DNA from 4 places in the Bradyrhizobium sp. 45 genome. Region 1 is predicted to be linked to each of the others. Evidence: predicted binding sites of a transcription regulator. Region 1 holds the regulator's gene; each other region holds the start of a gene.
What was found. Region 1 encodes LexA, which represses DNA repair genes until DNA is damaged. Its sites were predicted from a motif close to TGTTCNNNNTGTGTTCNG; they were not measured.
Positions count from the first base shown of each region.

Region 2: the regulator LexA is predicted to act here: its motif matches at 2,287-2,304, upstream of IVB42_RS20665 (helicase-related protein).
Region 3: the regulator LexA is predicted to act here: its motif matches at 5,224-5,241, upstream of IVB42_RS01205 (YifB family Mg chelatase-like AAA ATPase).
Region 4: the regulator LexA is predicted to act here: its motif matches at 3,559-3,576, upstream of rmuC (DNA recombination protein RmuC).

Region 1 covers NZ_JADPIX010000100.1:136,908-144,019, reverse strand. The annotation lists gene IVB42_RS15625 (nuclear transport factor 2 family protein) at 1-82, shown strand, start outside; gene IVB42_RS15620 (DUF2171 domain-containing protein) at 167-400, shown strand; partial or broken gene IVB42_RS15615 (ComEC/Rec2 family competence protein) at 496-2,777, shown strand; gene IVB42_RS15610 (hypothetical protein) at 2,916-3,350, opposite strand; gene lexA (transcriptional repressor LexA) at 3,844-4,545, opposite strand; gene glp (gephyrin-like molybdotransferase Glp) at 4,722-5,933, opposite strand; gene IVB42_RS15595 (hypothetical protein) at 6,172-6,363, opposite strand; gene IVB42_RS15590 (HAD family phosphatase) at 6,531-7,112, opposite strand, start outside.
Region 2 covers NZ_JADPIX010000122.1:89,472-96,583, forward strand. The annotation lists gene rpmB (50S ribosomal protein L28) at 129-440, opposite strand; gene IVB42_RS20660 (DUF3108 domain-containing protein) at 1,084-1,893, shown strand; gene IVB42_RS20665 (helicase-related protein) at 2,571-5,987, shown strand; gene IVB42_RS20670 (RNA-binding S4 domain-containing protein) at 6,010-6,279, shown strand; gene fdxA (ferredoxin FdxA) at 6,412-6,750, shown strand; gene IVB42_RS20680 (CarD family transcriptional regulator) at 7,095-7,112, shown strand, end outside.
Region 3 covers NZ_JADPIX010000006.1:135,274-142,385, forward strand. The annotation lists gene IVB42_RS01185 (histidine phosphatase family protein) at 1-175, opposite strand, end outside; gene IVB42_RS01190 (PAS domain-containing hybrid sensor histidine kinase/response regulator) at 277-2,502, opposite strand; gene IVB42_RS01195 (hypothetical protein) at 2,643-3,110, opposite strand; gene IVB42_RS01200 (hypothetical protein) at 3,230-3,571, opposite strand; gene IVB42_RS01205 (YifB family Mg chelatase-like AAA ATPase) at 3,627-5,165, opposite strand; gene IVB42_RS01210 (PilZ domain-containing protein) at 5,394-5,639, shown strand; gene IVB42_RS01215 (tetratricopeptide repeat protein) at 5,720-6,505, shown strand; gene IVB42_RS01220 (AAA family ATPase) at 6,575-7,112, opposite strand, start outside.
Region 4 covers NZ_JADPIX010000122.1:166,658-173,769, reverse strand. The annotation lists gene dapE (succinyl-diaminopimelate desuccinylase) at 1-953, shown strand, start outside; gene truA (tRNA pseudouridine(38-40) synthase TruA) at 1,118-1,855, opposite strand; gene fmt (methionyl-tRNA formyltransferase) at 1,976-2,899, opposite strand; gene def (peptide deformylase) at 2,912-3,436, opposite strand; gene rmuC (DNA recombination protein RmuC) at 3,608-4,807, shown strand; partial or broken gene IVB42_RS21055 (GIY-YIG nuclease family protein) at 4,870-5,172, shown strand; gene IVB42_RS21050 (MFS transporter) at 5,259-6,623, shown strand; gene IVB42_RS21045 (hypothetical protein) at 6,763-7,112, opposite strand, start outside.

The DNA.
Region 1 (7,112 bases):
GATGAGCTGGGTCATCATGCGCGAGGACGGCGAGTGGAAGATCGTCAATCACCATGCTTCGTCGCAGGCGCCGCTGATCTGACGAGCGGGCACACGGCTTCGTCATTCTCGTGAGAGAACGAACGTGCTCCCCGCGCGTTGGGGTGGGTCCAACAAGGAACCCACCATGCAGAACATCGCAGAGCATATGGAAGTGATCGGCGCCGACGGCGTCCACATCGGCACCGTCGACAAGGTCGAAGGCAATCGCATCAAGCTGACCAAGAAGGACAGCGGCGAGGGCAGCCACAAGGGCCATCATCACTTCATCGACAAGGGTCTCGTCGCCGATATCGAGGGCAACAAGGTCAGGCTGTCGGCCAAGGCGGATGTGGCCGTGACGATGGAAGAGGAAAAGTAGCGGCCGCGCCCCTTCGTTCCTGATCCGTACCGCTATCCGCCCACCTGCACGTTCCGGTAGCTTCTGGCTTCGTTGCGTATCATCGAGTGCAGGGAATGGCGGAGCCGGGCCGGCCGGTACGATCGCAGGGGATCGCGGGGACGTGGCCCGCGGGCCGCGCCGCGTCCGCGGGCGGCCTCGCGCCTGCAGGCCTCGACCTCTGGACATCGCTGGCCGAGACCCTCCGCGCCTGGCTGCGCGCGCCGAGGCGGGCGCCGGGCGGCTGTTGCCGTGGGTGCCCGTCGCGTTTGGCTGCGGCATCGCGCTTTATTTCTCTGCCGATCATGAGCCGGTGCTGTGGGTCGTTGCCACGACCGCCATCGCGCTCCTGCTTGGCGCGGCTCTGTTGCGGCGGAGCCGGCTGTTCGCCCCGGCCATCATGATCGCGGCGGTCGCGGCCGGCTTTGCCGTCGCAACCTGGAAGACGGCGCGCATCGCCCACCCGGTGCTGGCAAGGGCGCTCTATTCGGTGTCGTTGTCGGGCTTCGTCGAGGCTCGCGACATCCGCGAGCGTACCGATCGTTTCGTGCTGCGCGTCACGGCGATGGAGGCGCAGCGCAGCGACGTCAGGCTCGAGCGCGTGCGCCTGTCGGTCCGCAAGGGCACCGCGCCGGAGGTCGGTAGCTTCGTTCAGCTGAAGGCACGGCTGATGCCGCCACTCGCGCCGGTGCGGCCCGGCAGCTACGACTTTTCGCGTGACATGTTCTTCCAGGGCATCGGCGCCTCCGGCTTCGCGATGGGCGCCATCACGGTGGCGTCGCCGCCTGAGACCGGCGGCTTACGGCTGCGTTACGCGGCCTTCATGCAAGGCCTGCGCGATGCGATCGATGCCCGCATCCGGGCGACGCTCGACGGCGACAATCGGGCGATCGCGACCGCGCTGCTCACCGGGCGGCGCGATGCGATCACCACGCCCGTCAACGATGCGATGTTCATCTCCGGCCTCGGCCACGTGCTCTCGATCTCCGGTTATCACATGGCCGTCGTTGCCGGCGTCGTGTTCTTCGCGGTGCGCGCGCTGCTCGCTCTGATCCCCGGACTGGCAGCCGGCTTCGCCATCAAGAAATGGTCGGCCGCCGCCGCGCTGGTCGCCGCTGCGTTCTACCTGCTGCTGTCGGGCGCGGAGGTCGCCACGCAAAGGTCGTTCTTCATGACGGCGGTGGTGCTGATCGCGGTGATGGTCGATCGCCGCGCCATCACCTTCCGCACGCTTGCTGTGGCTGCGCTGATCGTGCTGGCGGTCGCGCCGGAAGCGCTGGTGCATCCGAGTTTTCAGATGTCGTTTGCGGCAACGCTCGGCTTGGTCGCACTGGTGCAAATCGGCATGCCCAATTTGTTTGCCTCGCCGGACAATTCGGCGACTGCGCGCATTGCGATGTGGGGTGGGCGCGAGATTGCGATGCTGTTCATGGCTTCGCTGATTGCGGGACTTGCGACCACGCCCTATGCCGCCTTTCATTTCCACCGTGTCACGCCGTTCGGCGTGCTCGCCAATCTCGGCGCGATGCCCGTGGTCTCTGCGCTGGTGATGCCGGCGGGGCTGTTGGGGCTGCTTGCTGCGCCGTTCGGGCTGGACAGCGTGTTCTGGTGGCTGATGGGGATTGGCATCGAGTGGATGGTCGCGGTCTCGCGCTGGGTCGCGGCCTTGCCGGGCGCGGTGGGCCGCATCCCGGCGTTCGGGATCGCGCCGCTGATCGCGGCGAGCCTGGGAATCATTGTGCTCGGCTTGTTGCGCACGCCGCTGCGCTGGTCCGGCGCCCTGGTGCTGCTGGCAGCGATCCTCTGGGGACTGTCGGCGCGGCAGCCCGACATCCTGATTGCCGGGGATGGCGCGAGCGTCGCGGTGCGGGGCAGGGACGGATATCTGCACCTGATCAGGACGAACAAGGACGGCTTTCTGCTCAAGGAATGGCTCGCTGCCGACGCCGATCCGCGCGATGCGGGCAGAGCCTCGCTTGCCGATGGCGTGTCCTGCGACGAATCCGGCTGCGTGACGCCACTGGCCGACGGGAGGCTGGTCGCGCTGGCACTGCGCGTCGACGCTCTCGCAGACGATTGCAGTCGGGCCGCCCTGGTGGTGACGACTCGTCCCGCGCCGCCCGATTGCGCGGCGATGGTGGTCGATCGGCAGCGGCTCGCCAGCCAGAGCGCGCTGGCGCTGACGCAGCGTGGTGACGGTTTTGTGGTTCAGGCAGTGAGGGCGAGAGGCACGAGCCGCCCCTGGTTGCCGGCCGGCGCCGGCGAGGGTGATTTCGACGGCAGCCTCGCGCCAAAGTCGACCGCGCCTCGCATCAAGGACGCAACGCCGGCGGACACCGACCTGCAAGCCGACGATTGATCTGATGGTGCGGAGCAACGCAGTGGTTCGGTGCGTCCGTTCGGATTCGCGGGGCGCAAACCACACCATCTCGCCGGCCACGGCCGGCGATGGCGATTCAATCCTGACCTCCGACCTCGTAGCCGGAGGGCGGCTCTGTCAGCCGATCGGCAGGTGCGTGACGGTCGGCTGCCTGTCGGCGGTGATCTGCGCCTTGTGCTCGCGCTCGGTGACCGACTGAGTCACCGGCAGTTGCAGCACCGTCGCGCGCTGGCCTTCGACGAGCTGCGTCACCAGCACGTATTTGCCGTCGGGGAATTCGATCGCATCATGATGGCGGTCGGGAACGTGCGGATCGATCTTGCCGAACTTGCCGACGCGGGAATTGATGGTGCGCGTCCAGATCCAGCGATTGTCGTAGCGGACGTCGTCGGCGAAGGCGAGCTCCGTCCCCGGCAGCAGGCAGACGGCGACGGACGGATCGGCTGCAGAGGCGAAGCCGCGCGTCGAGGTGCCGCGGAAGCTTGTCGTGACGATCGTCTCGCCGACTTCGGCGGGGCGCGACGCGACGGCATGTAGGCTGTAGTCACACATCGGGTGCTCCTCATGCTGGGATAGCAACCCGCGTCTCTTATCGAGGCGCAGGCCTCTATCAGAGTGGAAGCACGAACGCTGTGCTTGGTTGTGGGCAAATCTGCGGCTGGCTTCCGCAAGCCGCGATCACATTATCTTTCCCGAATTCAATAGGAACAAAGCTCGCCGCGATGCATTCGGGAGGCGCGTACGCGAACATTGCCAACTTGGCTGCAACGGCCGAACTTGACCGCTGGTCGCTGTTTCCTCGAACAACCGAGCCGCGAAGCGGTGCTGCTTGAAGCGGTGCTGCTTCGTCGGCGTGGCGAGGAGCCAGCGTTGGAGGAGGGGCCGGATAGTCTGTGCAGAACCAGAAAGGCTATCCAGCCGGAGCGGACGATGATCCGCTCCAATCTCTGACCGGCGATGCCGATCGGAAGCGCGCGAGGCGCCAAGCACCTCCGGCATGAAGTGCTTCCGATATGAAGTACTGCCGATAGAAAGACTCCCGGTATCAGTACTTCCGGTAAAGCCCGATCAGCTTGCCCTGAATCTTCACCCGGTTGGGCGGCAGGATGCGGACCTCATAGGCCGCGTTGGCGGGCTCGAGCGCGATCGAGGCGCCGCGACGGCGGAAGCGCTTCAGCGTCGCTTCCTCGTCGTCGATCAGCGCCACCACGATGTCGCCGGTATCGGCGCTCTCGTTGCGCTGGATCAGGGCCATGTCGCCGTCGAGAATGCCGGCTTCGACCATCGAGTCGCCGCGCACTTCCAGCGCGTAATGCTCGCCCGAGCCGAGCATGTCAGGCGGTACGCTGATAGTATGGCTGCGGGTCTGCAACGCCTCGATCGGCGTGCCGGCCGCGATGCGGCCCATCACCGGCACCGCGACGGGACGTTCGCCCTCGTCAGCGGGCAGGCTCGCGCTCGCACGCACCTTGCCGAGATTGCCCTCGATGACGCTCGGCGTGAAGCCGCGGCGGCTGCCAGCGGCTGCCTGGAGCTCCGGCAGCTTGATGACTTCAATCGCACGGGCGCGGTTGGGCAGGCGTCGGATGAAGCCACGCTCCTCGAGCGCCGTGATCAGGCGATGGATGCCCGACTTCGAGCGCAGATCGAGCGCATCCTTCATCTCGTCGAAGGAGGGCGGCACGCCGCTTTCCTTCAGACGTTCACTGATGAACCGCAGAAGCTCGTATTGTTTGCGCGTTAACATCTCGACCAAAGTCCCCCGGTTGATGTCGTCCGATTCCGAGACGCTGAATTCGGCCATAAGCCGCTGCATGCTCGAAACAAATCATGAACAGACACTATATGTTCGATACATGTTCCGCAACTGCTTAATTTACCGTGAACAGAGCAAAGTGCGCGGAACGCGCGTTGCGGGGGCGCTCAGACGGGGAGCCGCAACACTTCGCAAGCCGTGCCGGCTTCGGCCTTCGGCGCGAATGGTGCGCGGACGAGAAGTACCTGTGCTGCAGCGAGATTCGCAAGCAGCGAAGAGTCCTGATGATTGACGGGAACAACGACGCGTGTGCCATCGTCACGCTCCTCAAGATGCGCGCGCAGATAGTCCTCGCGCTGGTCGTTGGCGCCGACGTCGCGGCCGAGCACGGCGCGTTCATGGCGATGGTGAATCACTGAACGGCCCGACAGGGCGCGAATCAGCGGCACCATGAACAGGAAAGCGCACACGTAGGACGATACGGGATTGCCCGGCAGGCCGATCACACCCATTGCGCCGAGTCGCCCGTGCATCATCGGCTTGCCTGGCCGCATCGCGATCTTCCAGAACGCCATCGCGATGCCTTCGTCCCGCAGTGCCTGCTGGACCAGATCGTGGTCGCCGACCGATGCGCCGCCGGTCGTGATCAGGACGTCGGCGCCGCTCTCGCGGGCGCGGCGGATGCCGGCGGTGGTGGCCTCGAGCGTGTCGGCGGCAATACCGAGGTCGATGGTCTCGGCGCCCTCGCTGCGGGCGAGCGCGTGCAGGGCGTAGCCGTTGGAATAGACGATCTGGCCGTGGCCGGGCGTGGTGCCCGGCATCACCAGCTCGTCGCCGGTGGCGAGAATCGCGACCTTCGGACGCCTGACAACGGCAAGGTGCGGATGATTCATCCCGGCGGCGAGCGCGAGGTCTCGCTCGGTCAGACGGCTTCCCTTGCGCAGGAGCACGTCGCCCTCGCGGAAATCGACGCCGGCGGGGCGGATGTGCCGGCCGGCGATCGCGGCTTCCTTGATCGTGATGCGCTTGCCGGCGGCGACCGTGTCCTCCTGGATCACGACGGCGTCCGCGCCAAAGGGAACGACGCCGCCGGTGAAGATCCGCACGGCCTCGCCGGCTCCGACCGTCCCCTCGAACGGTCGGCCCGCTGCGACTTCGCCGATGACGGTGAGCTCCGAATCGATCGTCGCGGCGTCGGCCGCGCGCACCGCGTAGCCGTCCATCGCCGACATCGCTTGCGGCGGCTGCGTGCGCCGCGCCACGACGTCACGCGCGAGCACGCGATGGTAGGCCTCGTCGAGGGAAATCATTTCTTCCGGCAGCGGCTCTGCACCCGCCAGCACCGCGGCAAGCGCGTCAGAAACCGGCATCAAGGCCACGGCGAAAACTCCTGCTCGGCACGTTCGGGCGAATGTTCCGCACGTCTTCTAGCCGAGCGCAGGCGCAGAGGCAAAAGCGGCTGAGCAGGCACAGTCATCCCGCCCCTTCACATTGTTCCGGAAGGCAGGATCAAGCGCGTCGCGGCATGATCCGAAGGAGGTCACAGATCGGCAGGAGAGTGGTCATGGAAGCGACGAAAATCATGGCAAGGCGAGAACGCGCCATGGCCTGAATCGATCAGCTCCCTGCCTGCCCGGGAGTTACGTCGGGCGCCTTGGATCCCTGATCCTTGTCGGGCAGCGGGTCGGCTTGGGATTTCAGGTCGGCGGCCTTGCTCACAAGCTTGGCGGAAAGGTCCGAATCTGAAGTTGTCCTCGCGAATTCAAGAAGAAGAGAGGCCTGCTTGGTGAGGTAGGTTTTGCCCAGCACGATGATGCATCCGTCCGTAGAAGTCCCGACGGACTCTAAGAGTCCGGAAGGCGGTATTCCGTTCCCGGAACTCTGTATAAAAATGTACAAAGTGATCCGGTTCCTCAATTTTTCAAAATTGGTCCGTCGGGCCGTGCCGTCGTGGGTTTCGCGACAACGGACCGTCGTCAAATGCCCAATGCCTTCAATGCGTTCCCGACGTCACGCGGCGAGGTCACATGCACCGCCGTCAAGCCGCGCGCGCGCGCTCCCTCGATGTTTTCGGCAAGATCGTCGAAGAACACGATGCGCCCGGCGGGCACGCCGATCGCCGCAACGACGTGGTCGAAGGCCTCCGCATCCGGTTTGCGCAGGCCGATGCTGGACGACAAATACAGCTCGCGGAAATGGCCGAGGAGGTCGGCATATTCCCTCGAGAAATGGTCCACGTGCGGCCGGTTGGTGTTGGAGAAAGCATAGAGCGGCATCTGTTTCGCTGCGCGCGGCAGCAGCTCGGCGATGTCAGGCATTTCGCCGGCGAAAATCGCGTTCCAGCCTTCCAGGAACTGCGCATCCGAAATGCCGATTCCGAGCGAGGCTCGCAATGAGGCGAAATAGTCCTCATCGCTGATCTTCCCCATCTCGTGCAACCGATAGGCTTCGCTGTCCCGCACATAGCGCGCGACGATGGCTTCGGGCTTGCAGCCGGCATGTCCCGCCCAGCAGGCGATCGCCTTGGAGAAATCGATATCGAGCACGACGCGGCCGAG
Region 2 (7,112 bases), on a different contig from region 1:
TTTGATTGTAGGAGGAAGCGCGGTGTTATCAACAAAAACGGCCGGATCTTCCGATCCGGCCGTCACGCAAAACTCTTCCAGCTAAGCCTACGCCTCGCGACGCAAGCCCTCGCCCGATTCGAAAATTCTTAGCTCGCCTTCTTCTCCGGCGCCGGGGTCGGGCCGACCTTCTTCTGGATGGCGCGCTTCAGCTCGAGGGCGCGGGGCGACAGCACGGCGGCCTTGGCCTTGAGCAGGAAGGGATCGAGGCCGCCATTGTGGTCGACGCTCTTGATCGCGTTGGTGGAGACGCGCAGGCGCACGTTGCGGCCCAGCGCTTCGCTGATGAAGGTCACGTTGACCAGGTTCGGCAGGAAGCGGCGCTTGGTCTTGATGTTGGAGTGGCTGACCGTGTGGCCGACCTGGGGGCCCTTGGCCGTCAATTCGCAGCGGCGAGACATGGCAAAATCCTCAATCTTTCCCAACGATGTGCGGCCGCCATTCGGGGCGCCACGGGCAAATTCTCTGTCCTTGCAGGGAGCGGGCGGACGTATAGGGGGGAAGCGGCGGGACGTCAAGGTTTTGGGGCGGGTTTCGTGCTCCAAGGTAGCTGTCATCGCCCGGCTCGCCGCCTTCGCTGAAGCTTCGGCGGGCCGAGCACCCGTGTGGGCCTCGGCGTAGCCTTGGCGGAGCCGGGACCGGGCGATCCAGTACTCCGCGCCGGTGCGGCTGACCAGAGGGGCCGCGGCGTACTGGATGCCCCGGTCAAGCCGGGGCATGACGGCGGTGGAGGTGGCGGGGTGAGGTGCGCTTTCAGTCCCACCCCCGATCACCAAAACGGCAATGATTATCGCGCCTTACCATCACATAAAGGGCGTATTCGCGCCCGAAAAGTCCGGTGGAGTTCCGGACGCCGACAGGCCCGGACGCATTGCTTGGCGCGGTATTTGGCTTAAGTAACAACCGTTCGCGCCCCGATTGGATTGTTTCGTGCTCACAACGCCTCATCTTGCGCCGAGCCTGCGCCCAAAAGAGCTGCGCTCAGCGGAGCGGCGCGCGAGGAATCCGCGCGTAAGCCATCCTCGCTCTGCCGGCCGCTGGGTCATGGCGGCCCTTGGCGGGCTGGTGTTGGCGTGGGCGGCGGAGCCCGCGGCGGCGCAGGGCAAGCTCGAGGCGCAATATGAGGCGACGCTGGCGGGCATTCCCGTCGGCAAGGGCGCCTGGAACATCGACATCCAGGACGATGTGTTCGCGGCCGCGGCCTCCGGCGGCACCTCGGGGCTGCTGAAATCCTTCGCGGGCGGGTCCGGCACCGGCGCCTCGCAGGGCCGCGTGGTCAACGGCGCGCTGGTCGCGACCGGCTATCAGGCCTCCACCACCACCTCGAAGAAGACCGAAGAGATCCGCATCACGCTCGACAAGGGCAATGTGAAGGATTTTGCCATCCTGCCGGAGCCGCCGGTCGATCCCGACCGCATCGTCGTCACCGACGCGCATCGCCGCGGCGTCTGGGACCCGATGACGGCCTCGCTGGTGCGCGTATCCGGCACCGGCGACGTGCTGTCGGCGGACGCCTGCCACGGCAGCGCCGCCGTGTTCGACGGCCGCATGCGCTACGAGCTCAAGCTCGATTTCAAGCGCATGGAGAACGTGAAGGCGGAGAAGGGCTATCACGGCCAGGTCGTGGTCTGCTCGCTCTATTTCGTGCCCATCGCCGGCTACATCCCCGACCGTCCGGTGATCAAATATCTCGCCGCCCAGCGCAACATCGAGGTCGCGTTCGCACCGATCGCCGGCACGCGCATCCTGGTCCCGTTCTGGCTGAAAGTGCCGACCCCGCTCGGGCCGGCCATGCTGGAAGCAACCAGCTTCATCACCAGCGCCCAGCCGCCCAAGGTCGCGAAGACGCAGTAGGGCTGGGTGCCGTAGCCCCGCTGCCGTAGCCCGGATGGAGCGCAGCGTAATCCGGGGTTCTTTGCTTCGGCCCCCGCATTGCGCTCCGCTCCATGCGGGCTACGGACCTCCCTTTTGGTGAAAATAAACATCAATGATTTCAACAACATGCCTACTGTGCATGGGGTTGTTTTCGCGCATTTTGTTTGGAGGGGGTCGAGAACCGGGAATCCATTTGACTCCTCCCCGATTCTGATTCGACTCCGCGCCGTCCCCAGCTTTAACGAATCCGCCATCGAAACGTCGCTTGTGCGGCGGAGCAAAACTCCATCTAGTGCGAACCCACAAGCCTCCCGCGACATCTTGCGTGAACGGAACAGGACTCAAGGGGGAGTCAGCGATTCGGCCGCGATTCGTTCTCAACTCGTTCCGAAGCTTAAAGCCAACGGGAAAAGCGTCGCAAAGTGAGACAGTTGCGCTGGGTTCAGGGAGAGGCGCCGCATTCTCCGCCGTCATGCCCCGGCTTGACCGGGGCATCCAGTACGCCGCGCCCTCTCGGTTTGATCTGCGCCGCCTCTGGAATACTGGATCGCCCGGTCGAGCCGGGCGAGGACAGCAGTGTGTGAGGCGAGCCCTTCGCGCCACCGCCCCAAAACAGCACTGACATTCGCCCCAATCGCCATTACCTAATCCCCCAGATGCCTTTTTCCTCCTCCCCCTTCGCTTCCGAGCGGCTTCCCGGCGCCGGCGTCACTGCGGTGCTTGGTCCCACCAACACCGGCAAGACCCATCTCGCCATCGAGCGGATGCTCGCGCATCCCTCCGGCATGATCGGGCTGCCGCTGCGCCTGCTCGCGCGCGAGGTCTACAACAAGATCGCAGCAAGGGTCGGCCCCGACGCCGTCGCGCTCGTGACCGGCGAGGAGAAGATCAAGCCGAAAGCGCCGCGCTATTGGGTCTCGACCGTCGAGGCGATGCCGCGGGATCTCGACGTCTCGTTCCTTGCCGTCGACGAGGTGCAGATCGCATCCGATCTGGAACGCGGCCACGTCTTCACCGATCGCATCCTCAATCGCCGCGGCCGCGACGAGACGCTGCTGCTCGGCGCTGCGACCATGCGCCCGATCATCGAGCGGCTGCTGCCGGGCGTCTCCATGATCACGCGGCCGCGCCTGTCGCAGCTGGAATTCGCGGGTGATCGCAAGATCACGCGGCAGCCGCGCCGCACCGCCATCGTCGCCTTCTCGGCCGACGAGGTCTACGCCATCGCCGAGCTGATCCGCCGCCAGCATGGCGGCGCCGCCGTGGTGCTGGGTTCGCTGTCGCCGCGCACCCGCAACGCGCAGGTCGCGATGTTCCAGAACGGCGAGGTCGATTACCTCGTCGCCACCGACGCCGTCGGCATGGGCCTCAATCTCGACGTCGACCACGTCGCCTTTGCCTCCGACCGCAAGTACGACGGCTACCAGTTCCGCCGCCTGACGCCGTCCGAATTCGCTCAGATCGCCGGCCGCGCCGGCCGCGCCACCCGCAACGGCACCTTCGGCACCACCGGCCGCTGCGGCCCGTTCGAGCCCGAGCTCGTCAATGCGCTGCAGAACCACACCTTCGATCCCGTGAAGGTTTTGCAATGGCGCAATTCGAAGCTGGATTTTGCTTCCCTCGGCGCGCTCCAGGTCTCGCTGAACCTGGCCCCCGGCCACGAGGCGCTGACGCGCGCGCCGATTGCCGAGGACATGCGCGTGCTCGACCACGCCGCCCGCGACGCCGAGGTGCGCGATGTCGCGCATGGCAAGGACGCCGTGGAACGGCTGTGGGAGGCCTGCCAGGTCCCGGATTATCGAAAGCTGTCGCCGGCCGCCCATGCCGAGCTGGTGACGACGCTGTACGGCTTCCTGATGCGGAAGGGATGCATCCCCGACGCCTGGTTCAGGACCCAGATCGACCAGGCCGACCGCGTTGACGGCGATATCGACACGCTGTCGGCCCGGATCGCGCAGATTCGCACCTGGACCTTCGTCGCCAATCGCCCCGACTGGCTGAAAGACCCCGAACGCTGGCAGGGGATCGCCCGCGAGGTCGAAAATAAATTATCGGATGCGCTCCATGAACGCTTGACTGAGCGTTTCGTTGATCGCCGGACCAGTGTATTGATGCGCCGCCTGCGGGAGAACACGAGCTTGAATACGGAAATCGGCAAGACCGGCGAAGTCATCGTCGAAGGCCATGTCATCGGCCGCCTCGATGGCTTCACCTTTGCACCGGATGCGGCGGAAGCCGGCTCCGATGCGAAAGCGTTGCAGGCTGCAGCGCAGGCCGTGCTCGCCGGCGAGATCAACGCGCGCGCCGAAAAACTGGGCAACGCACCGGACGAGCAGTTCGTGCTGACCTCGGAAGGCATCATCCGCTGGACCGGCGACGCCGTGGCGCGGCTGTCTGCCGCAGAGGAAGCGCTGCATCCGCGCATCCGCATCATCTCCGACGAACGCCTCACGGGCGCCCCCCGCGACAAGGTGCAGGCGCGGCTTGAGCTCTGGCTCAAGACGCATATCGAAAAGCTGCTCGGGCCGCTGTTCGAGCTCAGCAAGGCCGAGGACGTCACCGGCATCGCCCGCGGCATCGCCTATCAGCTCGTCGAGGCGCTCGGCGTGCTGGAGCGCCCGAAGATCGCCAACGAGCTGAAGGATCTCGACCAGCCCTCGCGCGCGACCTTGCGCAAATACGGCGTCCGCTTCGGCGCCTATCACCTCTATTTCCCCGGCCTGCTCAAGCCGGCCGGGCGTGCGCTGGCCGCGCTGCTCTGGGCGCTGAAGCAGGACAATGTCGATCCCTCCGCGCTGTCGGGCGCGCAGCATCTGGCGAGCTCGGGCCGCACCTCGTTCCCGGTCGACAAGCAGCTGCCGCGCGATGCCTATCGCGTGCTCGGCTACAAGCAGGCCGGCGAGCGCGCCGTGCGCGTCGATATCCTCGAGCGCCTGGCCGATCTGATCCGTCCGGCGCTGGCCTGGCGCGAGAACGCGTCTGGCGAAAAGCCCGCCGGGGCATTCGACGGCCGCAGCTTTGTGGTGACGCAGGCGATGACCTCGCTCACCGGCTCCGCCGGCGAAGACTTTGCCTCCGTGCTGCGTGCGCTCGGCTATCGCATGGACAAGCGCCCGCCGCTGCCGGCGAAGCCCGCCGCGGCTGTTGTCGAGACGCCTATTGCTGAGGCGCCTGTTGCTGAAGCCTCCAGCGAAGAGACGCCCGCAACCGAAACGCCGGTCGAGGACGCCGCAACCCCTGCGGATGCCGCGATCGAAGCCGCTGCCGAGCCTGTGACCGTCGAAGACGCGCCCGGGATGGAGCAGCACGACGAGCCCGCGCATGACGAGCCGGCGCTCGAAGCTTCCGTCACGCCGGAAGACGCTCCCGGCATCGCGCCACCTGCGGAAGAGCCTGTTGCCCCCGCTGAAGCTGTCGAAACCGCACCTGCCGAAACCGCGCCTGCAGAGACCGCTGCAACTGAAGCCGCTGCGTCGGCCGATGCGGCAGCGCCGGTGGAAGCCGCGGCCGCGCCCGCCGAGCCCGAGCTCATCGAGGTCTGGCGTCCCGCGGGCCGTCACGATGATCGCAAGCCGCGCCACGAGCGCCATCGCAACCAGCGTCATCACCAGCCGCGTCCACAGGCGGGCGCTGAAGCCGGCGCTGCGCCTGCCGAAGGCGAAGCCCAGCCTGCCGCCGACGGCGAGAAGCGCGGTGAGCGCCATCGCCATGGCGGCGGTCATCGTCGAGATGGTGGCAGGGACTTCCGCAAGCCGCGAGAAGGTAGCGCCGAAGCTGCGCCGCGTCCCGAGGGCCGCGACGACAAGAACCGCCGCTTCGAGGGCAAAAATGGCGGCAACAAGGACCGCGACAACAAGGACCGCAACAAGGGCAAGTTCGGCGGCGATCGCGACAAGGGCCGCGATAACCGTGGCCGCGACCGCGACAAGGGCCGCGACCGCCAGGGCGGACCGTCGCTGCGTCCCTACGCATCGAGCGCCACCCCGCGCGAGCGCGATCGTCCGGTCGATCCGAACTCGCCGTTCGCGAAGCTCGCTGCGCTGAAGGAGCAGCTGTCCGGGCGTAAGGAGTGAGCCCACGACCGAGCGGCAGCGCATCGACAAATGGCTGTGGCACGCGCGGGTGGTGAAGGCGCGCACCTCCGCGGCCGCGCTTGTCGAGTCCGGCCATGATCGCGTCAACGGTGCACGCGAGAAATCGCCGGGGCATGCGATCAAGATCGGCGACGTGCTCACCATCGCGCTCGATCGCACCGTGCGCGTCTTGAAAGTCATCGCCTTCAACGAGCGCCGCGGCGACGCCGCCTCGGCCCGTGTGCTCTACGAAGAGCTCGGTGAAGGCCCGCCAAGTTCTCAGCGCAATTAATTGCGCTTTGAATTCATTTCTTGGTCGATCAAGCGCATAAAGCCGTCATGATCGGCCGTTCCTGAGCTTGCGGCGCCGGGCCATCCGCGCTACGCAAGCCGCGACTTTTAAAAGAGCTTTTCGGAGCGTTGGATGACTTACGTCGTCACTGAAGCGTGCATCAAGTGCAAGTACACCGACTGCGTCGAGGTCTGCCCGGTCGACTGTTTCTATGAGGGCGAGAACATGCTCGTCATCCATCCTGACGAGTGCATCGACTGCGGCGTGTGCGAGCCGGAATGCCCCGCCGATGCCATCAAGCCGGACACGGAACCGGGCCTGGAAAAGTGGCTCACGGTCAACGCCGACTACGCCAAGAGCTGGCCGAACATCACCCAGAAGAAAGAATCACCCGACGACGCCAAGGATTTCGACGGCATGGAGGGCAAGTTCGACAAGTATTTCTCGCCGAACCCCGGCTCCGGCGACTAATTCGGGTCAAACTTAACCCTATTAGCGGCCTTACCGCCGAAAACTAGGCCTTAACACCCCTAAATCATTGATTTTTGCGGGAAATGTGCTATATTGGGCACATTGAGCCGAACCCTGGTTAGCCCCGTCGGCCCCGTTGGGTTCCCGTGAAACCAAATGTCGAACAGGGGCGTGGCAGTTTCCGCGCGCAGGCTGTGTCACAGAAAACGCGTAAAAAGAGTACTTCAGCGAAGGCTTCCCATAAGGACGCCAAGAAAGTCGCCGCGGCCAGCCGTAGCGCATCCAAGGGTCGGACCGCGACGAAGGCGCCGGCTGCAAAGTCCTCGAAGAACAAAAGAAGCGCAATGCCTAACAAGACTGCC
Region 3 (7,112 bases), on a different contig from region 1:
CGTCGAATTTGAAAGGGTAGACATCCTTTTGGCTGTCGTCGGTAGCGGTGTGGCGAAACACCAGCACGTAGCCGCCTTGCTTGAGCGAGGCGATCAGTTGCGAGCTATCGGCCGCGGCGGCTTGAGTGGAACCACAGAGAAGGATCACGAAAGCGAGGCGGCAAAGCACGTTCATGCGAAATCCTCTGTTTAAATGCCCCAGAGGATGGTGACGTGCGACGCGGTCGATTTCAATTGTCGATTACCGGCCGAGATCAGGTTCCTATGAAATCCGAATCAAACCGCGAGCTGCCGCGCCGCCGCCAGTCCGGCCAGCGCCTCTTCCAGCTTCTCGCGATCGAGCGGCTTGATCAGAAACCCGTTCATGCCCGCTTCAAAGCAGGCGTAGCGATCTTCCACCAGCGTATTGGCGGTGAGCGCGAGGATCGGCGTGTGATGGCCGCCTCTAGCTGCCTCATGCGCACGGATTCGCTTTGTCGTTTCGATGCCGTCAAGCTGCGGCATCTGGATGTCCATCAGCACGAGATCATAGGGCGTGCCGGCCGATGCCGCGCCGAGCCAGGATTCCAGCGCGGCCTCGCCATTGATCGCGATGACGACGCGGTGGCCGAGTTTCGTCAGCAGCGAGCGCATCAACAGCGCGTTGATCTCGTTGTCCTCGGCGACGAGAACCGACAGGCCTTTCGCCGGTACCGCGGCGGTGGATGGGGCCGAGGGCTCCGGCGCGAGATCGGGCGAGGCGACCTCCGGGGGTAGCGTGAGGCGTGCGGCGAGCGAGGCCGCGCGCAGCGGCTTCACCAGGAAGCCCGTGAAGGCCGGCGAAAGTTTCTCGTGGCGCGAGCCGGACGTCAGCAGCACGAGGCGTTGCGTCGCATGACTGCGTGCGGCTTCGCCGAGGCGGTCGGCGGTGGCAGCGCCGAGCGCGCGATCGATCAGGACCGAATGCCATGAGCGTTCCGGCAGCAGCGCTTCCGCCACCGCGACGTCCGTCACCATGCAGGTCTGGCCGCCCCAGCGCTCCAGCCGGCGCGCGATCAAGGAGGCCTCGATGCCGTCGGCGATCAGCAGGATCGACTTGCCGGTGAGATCGGGGACGGGGAACGCCGTCTGTTCTGCGCCAGCGTGCGCTGGCGCGAGCGGAATCGCGACCTCGAAGGTCGAACCCTTGCCCGGCTCGCTCGTGAGCGTGATGCGGCCGCCCATGCGCTTGACGATGCGCTCGCTGATGGCGAGACCGAGGCCGGTGCCGCCATAGGTGCGGGCGACGCGTTCGTCGGCCTGCTCGAATTCGCGGAAGATGCGCTGTTGCGCGTCGGCTGCGATGCCGATGCCGGTGTCGCGCACCAGAAAACTGATCTCGTTCGGCCAGATGCCGAGCTCGACGATCAGCGCGACGCCGCCGCTCGCAGTGAACTTGATGGCGTTGCCGGCGAGGTTGAGCAGCACCTGGCGCAGCCGCGCGGCGTCGCCGACCACTTCGAGCGGCAGCCGCTCGTCGACATAGGCGGCGATCTCGAGCTGCTTCGCCTGCGCGCGCGGCGCGAGCAGCTCGGTGATGTCCTCGATCAGGGCCGAGAGCGAAAAGGGACGCTGCTCGAGATCGAGCTTGCCGGCTTCGATCTTGGAATAGTCGAGCAACTCTTCGATCAGCGCCATCAGCGCTTCGCCGGAGGTCTTCACGGCCTTGGCGTAGGTCGACTGCTCAGGCGTCAGCGTGGTGTCGAGCAGCAGCCCGCCCATACCGATGATGCCGTTCAGCGGCGTGCGGATCTCGTGCGACGCCATCGCCAGGAAGCGCGATTTGGCCCGGTTGGCGGCGTCGGCCTGATCGCGGGCGTCGGACAGCGCGCGCTCGGTCTCGGTGCGGTCGGTGACGTCGCGTCCGACGCTCTGCAATTCGGCGGGCTGGCCGGCGTCGAGGCGAACATAGCCTTCGCGCCAGGCGATCCAGCGCGCGCCGAGCGGGGTTGTGATCTTCTGGTCGTGAATGCGCGTGCCGTTGCTCTCGCGGGCGCTGTCGCCCTGCTCCAGCACGGCGAAATCAAAGCGCGTGCCGACCAGCGCGCCGCGCGCCTGTCCGGCAAGCGCGCAATAGGCGTCGTTGGCGAAGGTGATGCAGCCATTTGTGTCGCGCAGCACGATCAGATCGCCCTGCTGTTCGAACAGGCTGCGGGCGCGTTCTTCCGCTTCCTTCAGCTCCCAATTGCGGTCGATCAGCGTTTCGTTGTGGGCAGCCAGCGCCCGCATCCGCTTGTTGACGAAGCGCAGGCGCATGCTGAGCGTGGCGAGGCCGAGGCAGGCGAGCGCGAACAGGAAGCTGACGCCGATCGCAAATGCATTGGGATCGTAGCCGGACGTCTCGGACCGGCTGCCGGAGACAAACCCATAGGCGCCGCCGAAGGTCGCCGAGAAGATCATGAAGGAGCGGATCGCAAAGGCGATTCGGGGGTGCTGTCGCCTGAAGCGGCGCATGCGCACCTTGATCCGGAACGTCCGACCCATCGCCACCGACCCGACTGTTTTCTTAAAACGCTACGCTCGCTGTAAACGACGATGTGCCGCCGACCTTGCGAACAGTTTGAGGCCCTGCGACCGCCTCCAAACAGGGTTGACGAGGCGTTAACGGCGCAAAGCGACGCGGCTCAAAGCGAGGCGGCCTGGAGACGGCGGTGGCCGCCGCGGGCGCCGACGATCAGCGCCGCCGCCTCGCGCTGCGAGAAGGTTTTCGAGCGCACATAGACACGGTAATCCGCCGGCCCCTCGGTGGAGAGATAGATCACCTGACCGCCGTCGACGGGCTGCGCGGCAATCGAGATCAGGCGAGTCGAGGGGTTGGCCTGGCAGGACTCCGATTCCGAGCCGAGGCCGTCGTCGACGACGGCGAAGTCGGCCGCGTCCGCATCCTCGGTGATCTGAACCCGCACCGTGGCGCGCGCGGGATCATCGGTGAAGGCGACATGCACGCCGGCGGTCCAGAACAGCGACGTCAGCTCGACCGAGGTGTCGCCGAGGGCGATGCAGGGATGCGAGACCGATCCGATCTCGCTTCGGGCAAACACCGCGGCCGCCAACAGGGGAACAACCGACGCCAGGATCTTGAAACGCAACATGACGCGCTACTCGCCGGGCCCGGTACGGGGAACTGATGGGCCTTATGGTTTGCAGAGCGTAAAGGAAACTCGTTACCGCCGGGTTGATGCCGGTATCCGGGGATGAGGATCTCAGTCGGTCAGGCGCTTCTGTTCGTTTTTCGCTCGACTTCAGTGAGAACCAAATAGCTGTTTTTGCCGAAGCTGATCGCCCACAGCGCCGCCCAGGCACCCCACCTGTTCCTGACCTCGATCTCGACGGTTTGGCCGGGAGTGGTGCGAACGACGAGCGGCTGGCTCCTGCCCCAATCAATGGTCGCCTCGATCGTGCAGGCGCCGGCCGGCAGCGTGATCTCCAACACGCCGTTGCGCGCAAGCTTCCCAACGCTGGTCCCGTTGACCCACAGCTCGTATGACCTCAGCCAATCAGCGTATTGGGACGCACGAACAAATCTGATGGTGCAGGCATTGGCGTCGGTCATAGCTTCACTCTCGGGGAACGTGCTGTTCGTCAGGAAGATGCCGCGGGCGTATCGGTCAGGCGATCTGGCGCACATCCTCCGCGAGTGCGCGGTAGGACAAGGCCTCGGCGAGATGCAGCCGGCCGATCCTGTCCGCATGATCGAGATCGGCCAGCGTGCGCGCCACCCGCAACACGCGGTGATAGCCGCGCGCCGACAGCCGCATGGTCTCGGCGGCGTCGCGCAGCAGCTTCTGGCCTTGCGCATCCGGTTTGGCAATCTCCTCCAGCACCGAGGCCGGCGCTTCGGCATTGGTGCGAACCTTCGGCAGGCCGGCGTCCGCGTAGCGGGCGAGCTGGATATCCCGCGCCGCCGCCACGCGCGCGGCGACTTCGGCCGAGCCCTCTGCGGGCGGCGGCAGGATCAAATCGGCCGCGGTCACCGCGGGAACCTCGATGCGCAAATCGATGCGGTCCATCAGCGGCCCCGAGATGCGGGCCTGGTAGTCGCCCGTGCAGCGATCGATGCGGCCGCGCTTGCAGGCATAGCCGGGCTCGAACGCATTGCCGCAGCGGCAGGGATTCATCGCCGCGACCAGCATGAAGCGTGCGGGATAGGTGACGCGGTGATTGGCGCGGGACACCGAGACCTCGCCGTTCTCCAGCGGCTGGCGCAGCGAATCCAGCACGCGCGGATCGAATTCGGGGAGCTCGTCGAGGAACAGCACGCCCTGATGCGCGAGCGAGATCTCGCCGGGCCGGGCGCGCATGCCGCCGCCGGTGAGCGCAGCCATGCTGGCGGAATGATGCGGCGAGCGAAACGGCCGCCGCGCCGTCAGTGCGCCGCCCTCGATCTCGCCGGCAACAGAGGCGATCATCGAGACCTCGAGCAACTCGCCCGGTGACAGCGGCGGCAGGATCGAGGGCAGGCGTGCCGCCAGCATCGATTTGCCGGCGCCGGGCGCGCCGATCATCAGCAGGTGATGGCCGCCGGCGGCCGCGATCTCCAGCGCCCGCTTGGCGCTCTCCTGGCCCTTGATGTCGCGCAGGTCGAGCGGCGAGCTTGCTGCTTCATGCACCTTCGGCACAGGCCGCGACAGCACCTGCGTTCCCTTGAAATGGTTGGCTATCTGGATCAGCGAACTTGCGGCGATGATCTGGATGTCCGGGCTCGCCCATGCCGCTTCCGAGCCGCAAGCCGCCGGACAAATCAGCCCCTCCTCGCGCACATTGGCGCCGATCGCGGCGGGAAGAACACCGGCCACCGGCGCGATCGATCCGTCGAGGCCAAGCTCGCCCAGAACGGTGAAGCCGGACAGCGCATCCGGAGGGATCGCGCCGATCGCCCCCATCAGGCCGAGCGCGATCGGCAGGTCATAATGGCTGCCCTCCTTGGGCAAATCGGCGGGCGCGAGATTGACGGTGATCCGCCGCGCCGGCAGCGCCAGCCCCGAGGCGATCAGCGCCGAGCGGACCCGCTCGCGCGCCTCCGACACCGCCTTGTCCGGGAGACCGACGATCGCGAAGGCCGGCAGACCGGGCGCGACCTGCACCTGCACGTCGACCGCGCGGGCCTCGATCCCCTCAAAGGCGACGGTAGAAACCCGCTGAACCATGCCCGAACCAGCCTGCCCTTTTGCACAATTAGGGGTAGCAGAGCGGGCCAATTCTTGCAAGAACAATACAGGAACGGGTCGAGGGGCGCCGGAAGGTCCTAACCAATCGTAAACACGACGAAGACACTACGCCTCGAATGCAAGCTGCTCTGCTCAGCACATTCCAACGAATGTCCGCTACTCCTAGGGGTGCGGGATGGGCCGTGGTCTAACGGGTGAACAATTCAAATGCTTGCAAATCGCCGGAGAAGCGAACGACGGATGTGCACGCGGCTCGCCAAGATTCATTTTGGCGCGGGTTCGCTGCCGCGGGACTGCACGATCACGGATATTTCGGATGGCGGCGTGAAAGTCGTGGCGGAATTTCTGGAAGTGCCGCCGCAATTCACCATCATCTTCGCGCCCGACTATTCCCGGCAGTGCCGCCTGCGCTGGCGCATCGGCTGCGAGTTCGGCGCTGAATTCACCGACTGAGCTTTCGGAAGCGCCCCGCCTTAACGGGACTTTAGCGTTAATCGGTAAGCATCTCTGATCAGTCGCCGAGTGATCAGAGTATGTCCAAGCGTTTGTCCGTCGCCTCTCTTCCGGCGAGATATCTGTTTTCCGCGCTTCTGATCCTGGCCCTCGGCGGCTGTCAGACAACCGGCATCGAGGACATCACCGGCGCGCTCGGCGGAAAGTCGGACACGGCTGGCAGGGCCGAGGCCAAGCCGGACGTGAAGCCGGACATGGATGCGCTGCGCGAGCGCTATCGCGCCAAGCCTGGCGATCCCAACGTCGCGCTCGAATACGGCAAGGCGTTGCGCCAGACCGGCCAGCGCGCGCAGGCGCTCGCGGTGCTGGAGCAGGCCGTGCTCGCCCATTCCAGCAACAAGGCGCTGCTCGCCGGCTACGGCCGTGCGCTCGCCGACAGCGGCAGTTTCCAGCAGGCGTTCGACGTCCTCGGCCGCGCGCATTCGCCCGAGGATCCCGACTGGCATATCCTGTCGGCGCAAGGCGCCGCGCTCGATCAGCTCGGTCGCAACGAGGAGGCGCAGCAATATTACGCCGCCGCGCTGAAGATCGTGCCGGACGAGCCGTCGGTGCTGTCCAATCTCGGACTGTCCTACATGCTGCAGAACAATCTGCCGCGGGCTGAGGAAACGATGCGCCGGGCGCACGAGCGCAATCCCGCCGATTTCCGCGTGCGCGCCAATCTCGCGCTCGTGCTGGGACTCGAAGGAAAGCAGGCCGAGGCCGAAGCCATCGTGAAGGCGGACCTGCCGCCGGATCAGGCGGCGGCCAAGGTCACGGCGCTGCGGCAGTTGCTGGTGAAGAAGCAGCAGCGGGCGGAGAAGTAACTCGCTCGCGCGCGTCAGGATGCCGTGTCAGGAAGCCTTGGTCCGAACGCCTTGCTCAGAACGCCTTGCTCAGGATGCCTTGCGATGCGGGGCTGACCCGCGACCCGACCTGCCCTTCAGCTTCTTCAGCAGCGGCCCGAGCAGCGAGCGCTTCGGCTTCTTCACTTCGCCCCGCCCGGCGAGGCGGTTCGCCATGTTCTGGAACAGCTCGGTGGTGCGGTGGCTCTTGGAGACCTCCGCGATCATCTGGCCGTTGTTGGCCGCGGTCGAGAACAGCTTCGAATCGAACGGGATCACCGCGATCGGCTGGCTCTCCATGGTCTTGGCGAAGGCCTTGACCTCGATCTCCGCCCGCTTGGGCATGCCGACCTGGTTGATGCAGTAGAGCGGCGGCCGGTCGTTCGGCCGCGCCGCCTTCAAGACGTTCAGCATGTTCTTGGTGTTGCGCAGGTTCGCAAGATCGGGCTCGGCCACGATGACGATGTCGTCCGCGTTGACCAGCGCGCGACGGGTCCAGCCCGACCATTGATGGGGAACATCGAGCACGATGCAGGGCGTGGTCATGCGCAGCGTGTCGAACACCGCGTCAAAGGCCTCCGCGCCGAAA
Region 4 (7,112 bases), on a different contig from region 1:
CCGACGTGGTACCGCCGGGCGACGAGAGCGCCTGGAGCGTCGGCGCGTTCTCGGGCGAGGTGAAGGACGGCTTTCTGCACGGCCGCGGCGCGGTCGACATGAAAGGCGGCATCGCCTGTTCGGTCGCCGCGGTGCTGGAGCATCTGGCCGCGAACGACGGCAAGCCGCGCAGCGACGGCAAAGGTTCGATCTCCTTCCTGATCACCGGCGACGAGGAAGACGTCTCCATCAATGGCACCATCAAGCTGCTGCAGTGGGCGGCCGAGCGCGGCGAAAAATTCGACCATTGCGTGCTCGGCGAGCCCTCCAATGTCGAGACCCTCGGCGACACCATCAAGGTCGGCCGCCGCGGCTCGCAATCCGGCACGCTGTATGTCGACGGCGTGCAGGGCCATGTCGCCTATCCGCACCGCGCCGCCAATCCGGTGCCTGATATCGCGCGGCTGATCGTGGCCATCTCGGACGAGCCGCTCGACCATGGTAGCGCGCAGTTCCAGGCCTCCAACCTCGAATTCACCTCGGTCGACGTCGGCAACACCGCCAACAACGTCATCCCGGGACAAGCGCGCGCAAAATTCAACATCCGCTACAACGACAACCACACTCAGGCGAGCCTGCGCGAGCTGGTCGAGATGCGGCTGACAAAAGCCTGCGGCAACCGCATTCGCGCCCGCATCGTCTGGGAGCCCTCGAACTCGAACGTGTTCGTGACCAAGCCCGGCCCGTTCACCGATCTCGCGGTGTCCGCGATCGAAGAAGTGACGGGCCGCAAGCCGGAGCTGTCGACCTCAGGCGGCACCTCGGACGCGCGCTTCATCTCAAGCTATTGCCCGGTGATCGAATTCGGCCTGGTCGGCCAGACCATGCACCAAATCGACGAACGCGTGCCGGTCAGGGACCTGGAGCGGTTGACCAAGGTGTATCGCGGGATTTTGGCGAGGTATTTTGGGTAGGCTCTTCCGCCTGCCCACTCCGCTGTCATCGCCCGACTTGATCGGGCGATCCAGTATTCCAGAGACGACAGTGACTGAGCCGAGAGGCCACGGCTACTGGATGCCCCGGTCAAGCCGGGGCATGACAGTGGGGGGATGTAGCGAGAGTACGCGCCCTCATCCCATCAGTAATCCACCTGCATCAGATACAGCCCGTCCGGCGGGGCGACGATGCCGCAGGCGGCGCGGTTGCGTGCGGCGAGCGCTGCGGAGAGATCATCGGCGGTCCAGCGGCCTTCGCCGACCCACATCAGCGACCCCACCATCGAACGCACCTGGCTGTGCAGGAATGAGCGCGCCGAGGTGACTATGGTGATCTCGCGCCCGTCGCGCAGCACGTCGAGCTGATCGAGCGTCTTCTCCGGCGACCTGGCCTGGCACTCGGTGTCGCGGAAGGTGGTGAAATCGTGCTTGCCGAGCAGGCGTTGTGCCGCCGCATGCATCGCATCGGCGTCGAGCCGGCGCGGCACGCGCCAGGCGTGGCCGGCATCGAGTGCGAGATTGGCGCGAGTGTTGACGATACGGTAGCGGTAGTGGCGCTTGATGGCTGAAAAGCGCGCCTCGAAACTATCAGGCACGATATCCGCTTCGAGCACCGCGACAGGATGCGGGCGCAGATGCGCATTCAAGCCGTCGCGAAAACGGCCCGGCGGAAACTGCTTGCCGACATCGACATGCGCGACCTGGCCGCGCGCATGCACGCCGGCATCGGTGCGGCCGGCACCATGGACGCGCGCATCCGCGCCGGTCATCGCCTTCACAGCGGCCTCCAACGCGCCCTGCACCGAGGGCAGCGTCTCCTGCACCTGCCAGCCGAAGAACGGCGCGCCGTCATATTCGATGGTGAGCTTGTAGCGGGGCATCTTGTCCAGTTTCGCTGTCATCGCCCGGCTCGACCGGGCAATCCAGTACTCCGCAGCCTATCCGTTCGACCGAGAAGCCTCGGCGTACTGGATACCCCGCCTTCGCAGGGTATGACAGCGTCAGGTGAATTTGGCGCCGGTCTTCAACGGCACGCCGCGCAGGAAGTCCGCGGCCTGCATGCGTGCCTTGCCTTCGCGCTGGAGCTCGATCAGACGGATTGCACCCTCGCCGCAGGCGATGGTGAGGTGATCGTCGAGCACCTCGCCGGGTGCGCCCGTGCCTTTCGCCAGCTCGCAGCGCAGGATCTTGACCCGCGCATTCTCAAGTTCGGCCCAGGCGCCGGGAAACGGCGACAGGCCGTGGATATGGCGCAGCACCTCGCGCGCGGGCCTGGTCCAGTCGATCCGCGCCTCGGCCTTGTCGATCTTGGCGGCATAGGTGACGCCGTCCTCGCTCTGCTGCTTCAGCTGAAGCCCGCCGCGCGCCAGCGCGGCCATGGCGCGCACCATCAGATCGGCACCGAGCCGCGACAGACGATCGTGCAGATCGAGCGCGGTCATGTTGTCCGTGATCGCGAGCCGTTCCGCCATAGCGACGTCGCCGGTGTCGAGGCCAACATCCATCTTCATCACCATCACGCCGCTCTCGGCATCGCCGGCCATGATCGCGCGGTTGATGGGAGCGGCACCGCGCCAGCGTGGCAGCAGCGAGGCGTGCAGGTTGTAGCAGCCGAGCTTTGGCGCATCGAGGATCGCCTGCGGCAGGATCATGCCATAGGCGACGACGACGGCCGCATCGGCGTCAAAGGCGCGAAACTCTTCCAGCGCCTCCGGCGTTTTCAAAGTCTTCGGCGTCAGCACGGGCACACCGAGCTTTCGCGCGGCCTCTTCCACCGGGGTCGGCTGCAATTGCAGCCCGCGCCGTCCGCCGGGCTTCGGCGCGCGCGTGTACACGGCCGCGATCTCGTGGCCATGCGCGACGAGCTCGAGCAGCGTCGGCACGGAGAAATCGGGCGTGCCCATGAAGATCAGGCGGAGGGGCATCGACAGAGAACCTCACTCCGCGCGCTTGGCGGCTTTCTCGAACTTCTTCAGCACGCGGTCGCGCTTGAGCTTTGACAGATAGTCGACGAACAGCACGCCGTTGAGATGGTCGATCTCGTGCTGGATGCAGGTGGCGTAGAGGCCTTCGGCGTCCTCCTCGTGCACCTTGCCGTCGAGATCGGTGTAGCGCACCCGCACCTTCGCAGGGCGCTCGACCTCCTCGTAATATTCGGGGATCGACAGGCAGCCTTCCTCGTAGACCGACAGGTCCTCCGAAGAGGCGATGATTTCCGGATTGATGAAGACGCGCGGCTCGGGCTTGGTCTCGCCGTCCTGGTCGGGCTTGGCGAGGTCCATGGTGATCAGCCGCAACGGCTGCGCGATCTGGATCGCCGCGAGCCCGATGCCGGGCGCGTCGTACATGGTCTCGAACATGTCGTCGGCAAGCTTGCGGATCTCCGGCGTGACCTTCTCGATCGGCTTGGAGACCAGACGCAGCTGCTTGTCGGGCAGGATGATGATTTCTCTGAGGGCCATGGCCGCGATTTAAGCCGCGCGTTCGATGCGGTCAATGCGGCCGGGAACCCCGTTAACCCTCCGCTAACCATAAAACTTCAGGTTTCGTTAACCATAAAAATTAACAGAGCATTTACCATAAATGTTCGCTATTCGTTCGTGTCTCGAAGCGAATCGGCTAGAAGCAGGGGCATGAACGAGATCATTTTCATGCTTGGCGACTGGCCGGTGCGCACCGTGGACGCGCTGATCGGCTTCGGCGCCCTGGTCCTTATCCTGCTGCTCGTGATTGCCGTCGTGATCGCGCGGTCAGGGCGGCGCGGCGCGGAACTCGCGATGGCCAACGCCATCCGCGCCGACGAGCTCGAGGAGTGCATCAGCCAGATGCTGCACGCCCAGAGCGAGGCTTCGGGGCGAGTCGACGCCATGACCCAGACGCTGGCCGGCCGCCAGGCCGACATGGCGCGCGCGGTCAACGAGCGGCTGGATTCGGTGACCCACCGCGTCGGCCAGTCCATGGAGCACTCGACCCGCAACACCATGGAGAGCCTGCACGCGCTGCACGAGCGGCTCGGCATCATCGACAGCGCGCACAAGAACCTCACCGACCTCACCACGCAGGTGACGACCCTGCGCGACGTGCTCGCCAACAAGCAGTCGCGCGGCGCCTTCGGTCAGGCGCGGATGGAAGCGATCGTCCAGGACGGTCTGCCGAAGGGCGCCTACGAGTTCCAGTTCACGCTCTCGACCGGCAAGCGTCCGGACTGCGTCGTGTTCCTGCCCGACCAGCGTCCGCTCTGCATCGACGCGAAATTTCCGCTGGAGGCGATGACCGCGCTGCATGATGCGCGCACCGACGAGGAAAAGCGCATCGCCACGCAGCGGCTGCGCGGTGACGTGATGAAGCATGTCAGCGACATCGCCGAAAAATATCTCGTCGCCGGCGAGACCCAGGAAATGGCGTTGATGTTCGTGCCGTCGGAATCGGTCTACGCCGAGATCCACGACGGTTTCGACGACGTGATCCAGAAGGCGTATCGCGCCCGCGTCGTGCTGGTGTCGCCGTCGCTTTTGATGCTCGCAATCCAGGTGATGCAGCAGATCATGAAGGACGCGCGCATGCGCGATGCCGCCGACCAGATCCAGACCGAAGTGATCAAGCTCGGCGACGACCTCGGCCGCCTGCGCGATCGCGTGCTGAAATTGCAGAAGCACTTTGCCGACGCGAACGAGGACGTCCGCCAGATCCTGATCTCCGCCGACAAGATCGAGAAGCGCGCGGGGCGCATCGAAGAGCTCGATTTCAGCAAGAGCGATGCCCCCGAAGCCCCGCATCTCGTGGCGACCGGCGCTGCCGAGTTGTTCCCGAGGAAGCTCCAGGCGGGGGAGTAGAATATAGAACACACTGTCGTCGCCCGGCTTGACCGGGCGACCCAGTATCCCAGAGACGGCAGATGGGCGGGCGCTGCTACTACGTGTACATTCTCGCCAGCAAGATGGGCGACACGCTCTACATTGGCGTAACGAACGATCTCATCCGCCGTGTGGCCGAACACAAATTGCAGTTAGTCGAGAGCTTCACGAAGGAATAGGGCGTTGTGAAGCTAGTCTATTTCGAGCAATTCGATGATCCCGAGAATGCGATAAAACGCGAGAAGCGCCTGAAAAAATGGACGCGCGCCTGGAAGATTGCGCTGATCGAGAAGGATAATCCCGATTGGAACGATCTCTATGCGGAGATCGCGGGCCCTCCATAACTCCGGCCTCTGGAATACTGGGTCGCCCGGTCAAGCCGGGCGACGACACCTCACTTGTGGCTCTCAGAATCTGCTAACACCACCCCATGACCGCACCCGACGCGACCTCCCCTGCCGGCCCCGGCACGGCCCCCACCTCCTGGCGTGACAGCCTTGCCGTTTACCTGCAGCCGCGGGTGCTGATCGTGCTGTTCCTCGGTTTCTCGTCCGGGCTGCCGCTGGCGCTGTCGGGCTCGACGCTGCTGGTGTGGATGCGGGAATCCGGCGTCGATCTCAAGACCATCGGGCTGTTTGCGCTGGTCGGCACGCCCTACACGCTGAAATTCCTTTGGGCGCCGCTGGTCGATGCGATGCATGTGCCGCTGTTCACGCGCGCCTTCGGGCGGCGCCGCGGCTGGCTGCTGTTCTCGCAATTGCTGCTGATCGCAGCGATCCTGCTGCTGGCGCTGACCGATCCCGCGCGCTCGCCGTTCTACGTCGCGCTCGGCGCATTGCTGGTGGCGACGGCCTCGTCGACGCAGGACATCGTGGTCGACGCCTTCCGCGTCGAGAGCCTGCCGGAGAGCGAGCAGGCCGCCGGCATGGCGTCCTATGTCGCGGCCTATCGCATCGGCATGCTGGTCTCGACCGCCGGCGCGCTGTTCATCGTCTCCGGCTTCGAGAGCACCGGCATCACCCGCACGTCCGCCTGGATGTGGGGCTATGTGGTGATGGCGGCGATGGTCCTGATCGGGACGATCACGGCGCTGGTCGCGACCGAGCCCGAGCAGTCATTGCGGGCGGAAGCCGCGACGCAGACGCAGACCGCGCTCGCGCGCGTGCTGCACGCGGCAATCGGCGCCTTCTCGGAATTCCTGACGCGCAAGGACGCGCTTGCGGCACTCGCCTTCGTCGTGCTGTTCAAGTTCACCGATGCCTTTTCCGGCACGATGACCGCGCCGTTCGTGATCGACCTCGGCTTCTCCCGCAACGACTATGCGGCGATCGTGAAGGGCGTGGGCCTTGCTGCGACTCTGATCGGCGGCTTTGCCGGCGGCTTCGTCGCGCGGCGCTATTCGCTTGCGACCAGCCTCTGGATCGGCGGCGTGGTGCAGGCGCTCGCGAACCTCTCCTTCTCCTGGCTGGCCTTCGTCGGCACCAGCCAATGGGCGCTCGCCTTCGCCATCACCTGTGAGAACTTCACCAGCGCCATCGGCACGGTGATCTTCGTCGCCTATCTTTCGGCGCTCTGCCAGAACCCGCTGCACACGGCGACGCAATATGCGCTGCTCACCGCGCTTGCCGCGGTGGGGCGGACCTATCTCTCGTCAGGCGCCGGCTTCGTGGCTGATACCACCGGCTGGCCGCTGTTCTTCGTGATCTGCATGCTGGTGGCGATCCCGAGCCTGGTGCTGCTGGCCTGGTTGCAGAAGCGCGGGCATTTTGATGCGCTGGGGCCGGTGCGGGTTTAGCGCAACGCCGTCATGGCCGGGCTTGTCCCGGCCATCCACGCCTTGCTACGCGGCGCCAAAAACGTGGATGCCCGGGACGAGCCCGGGCATGACGAAAAACAGATGCGCTTATATGTGTGGCGAGCAAACGGGGCGCCCCCTACTGCTTCTTGATCAGGCTCCATTTCGTGATCACGGCCTCGCTCATCTGGCCGGGATCGCTGGCGCAGGCGACTTCGTCGACCTTGACCGAGATCTCCTTGCCGGCAAACGTCTTCAGCTGCGCTGCCTGCGCGTCGCCGCTGGGAACGAGCTGGAAGGTTTCGGGTCCGGTCTCGAGATTGCACAGCCCGCTCGGCGGCGGCAGTCGGCGCGGCTCGGAGGTGATCTGGTAGGTCGCAACCCGCTTGCCGACGTTCTTGACGTCGCGCACTTTCATCGTGTTCAGCTCGCCCGACAGCACCTCCCCGGCATTGATCGGCTTGCCGGGCTTCGACGGCGGCGGAGCCC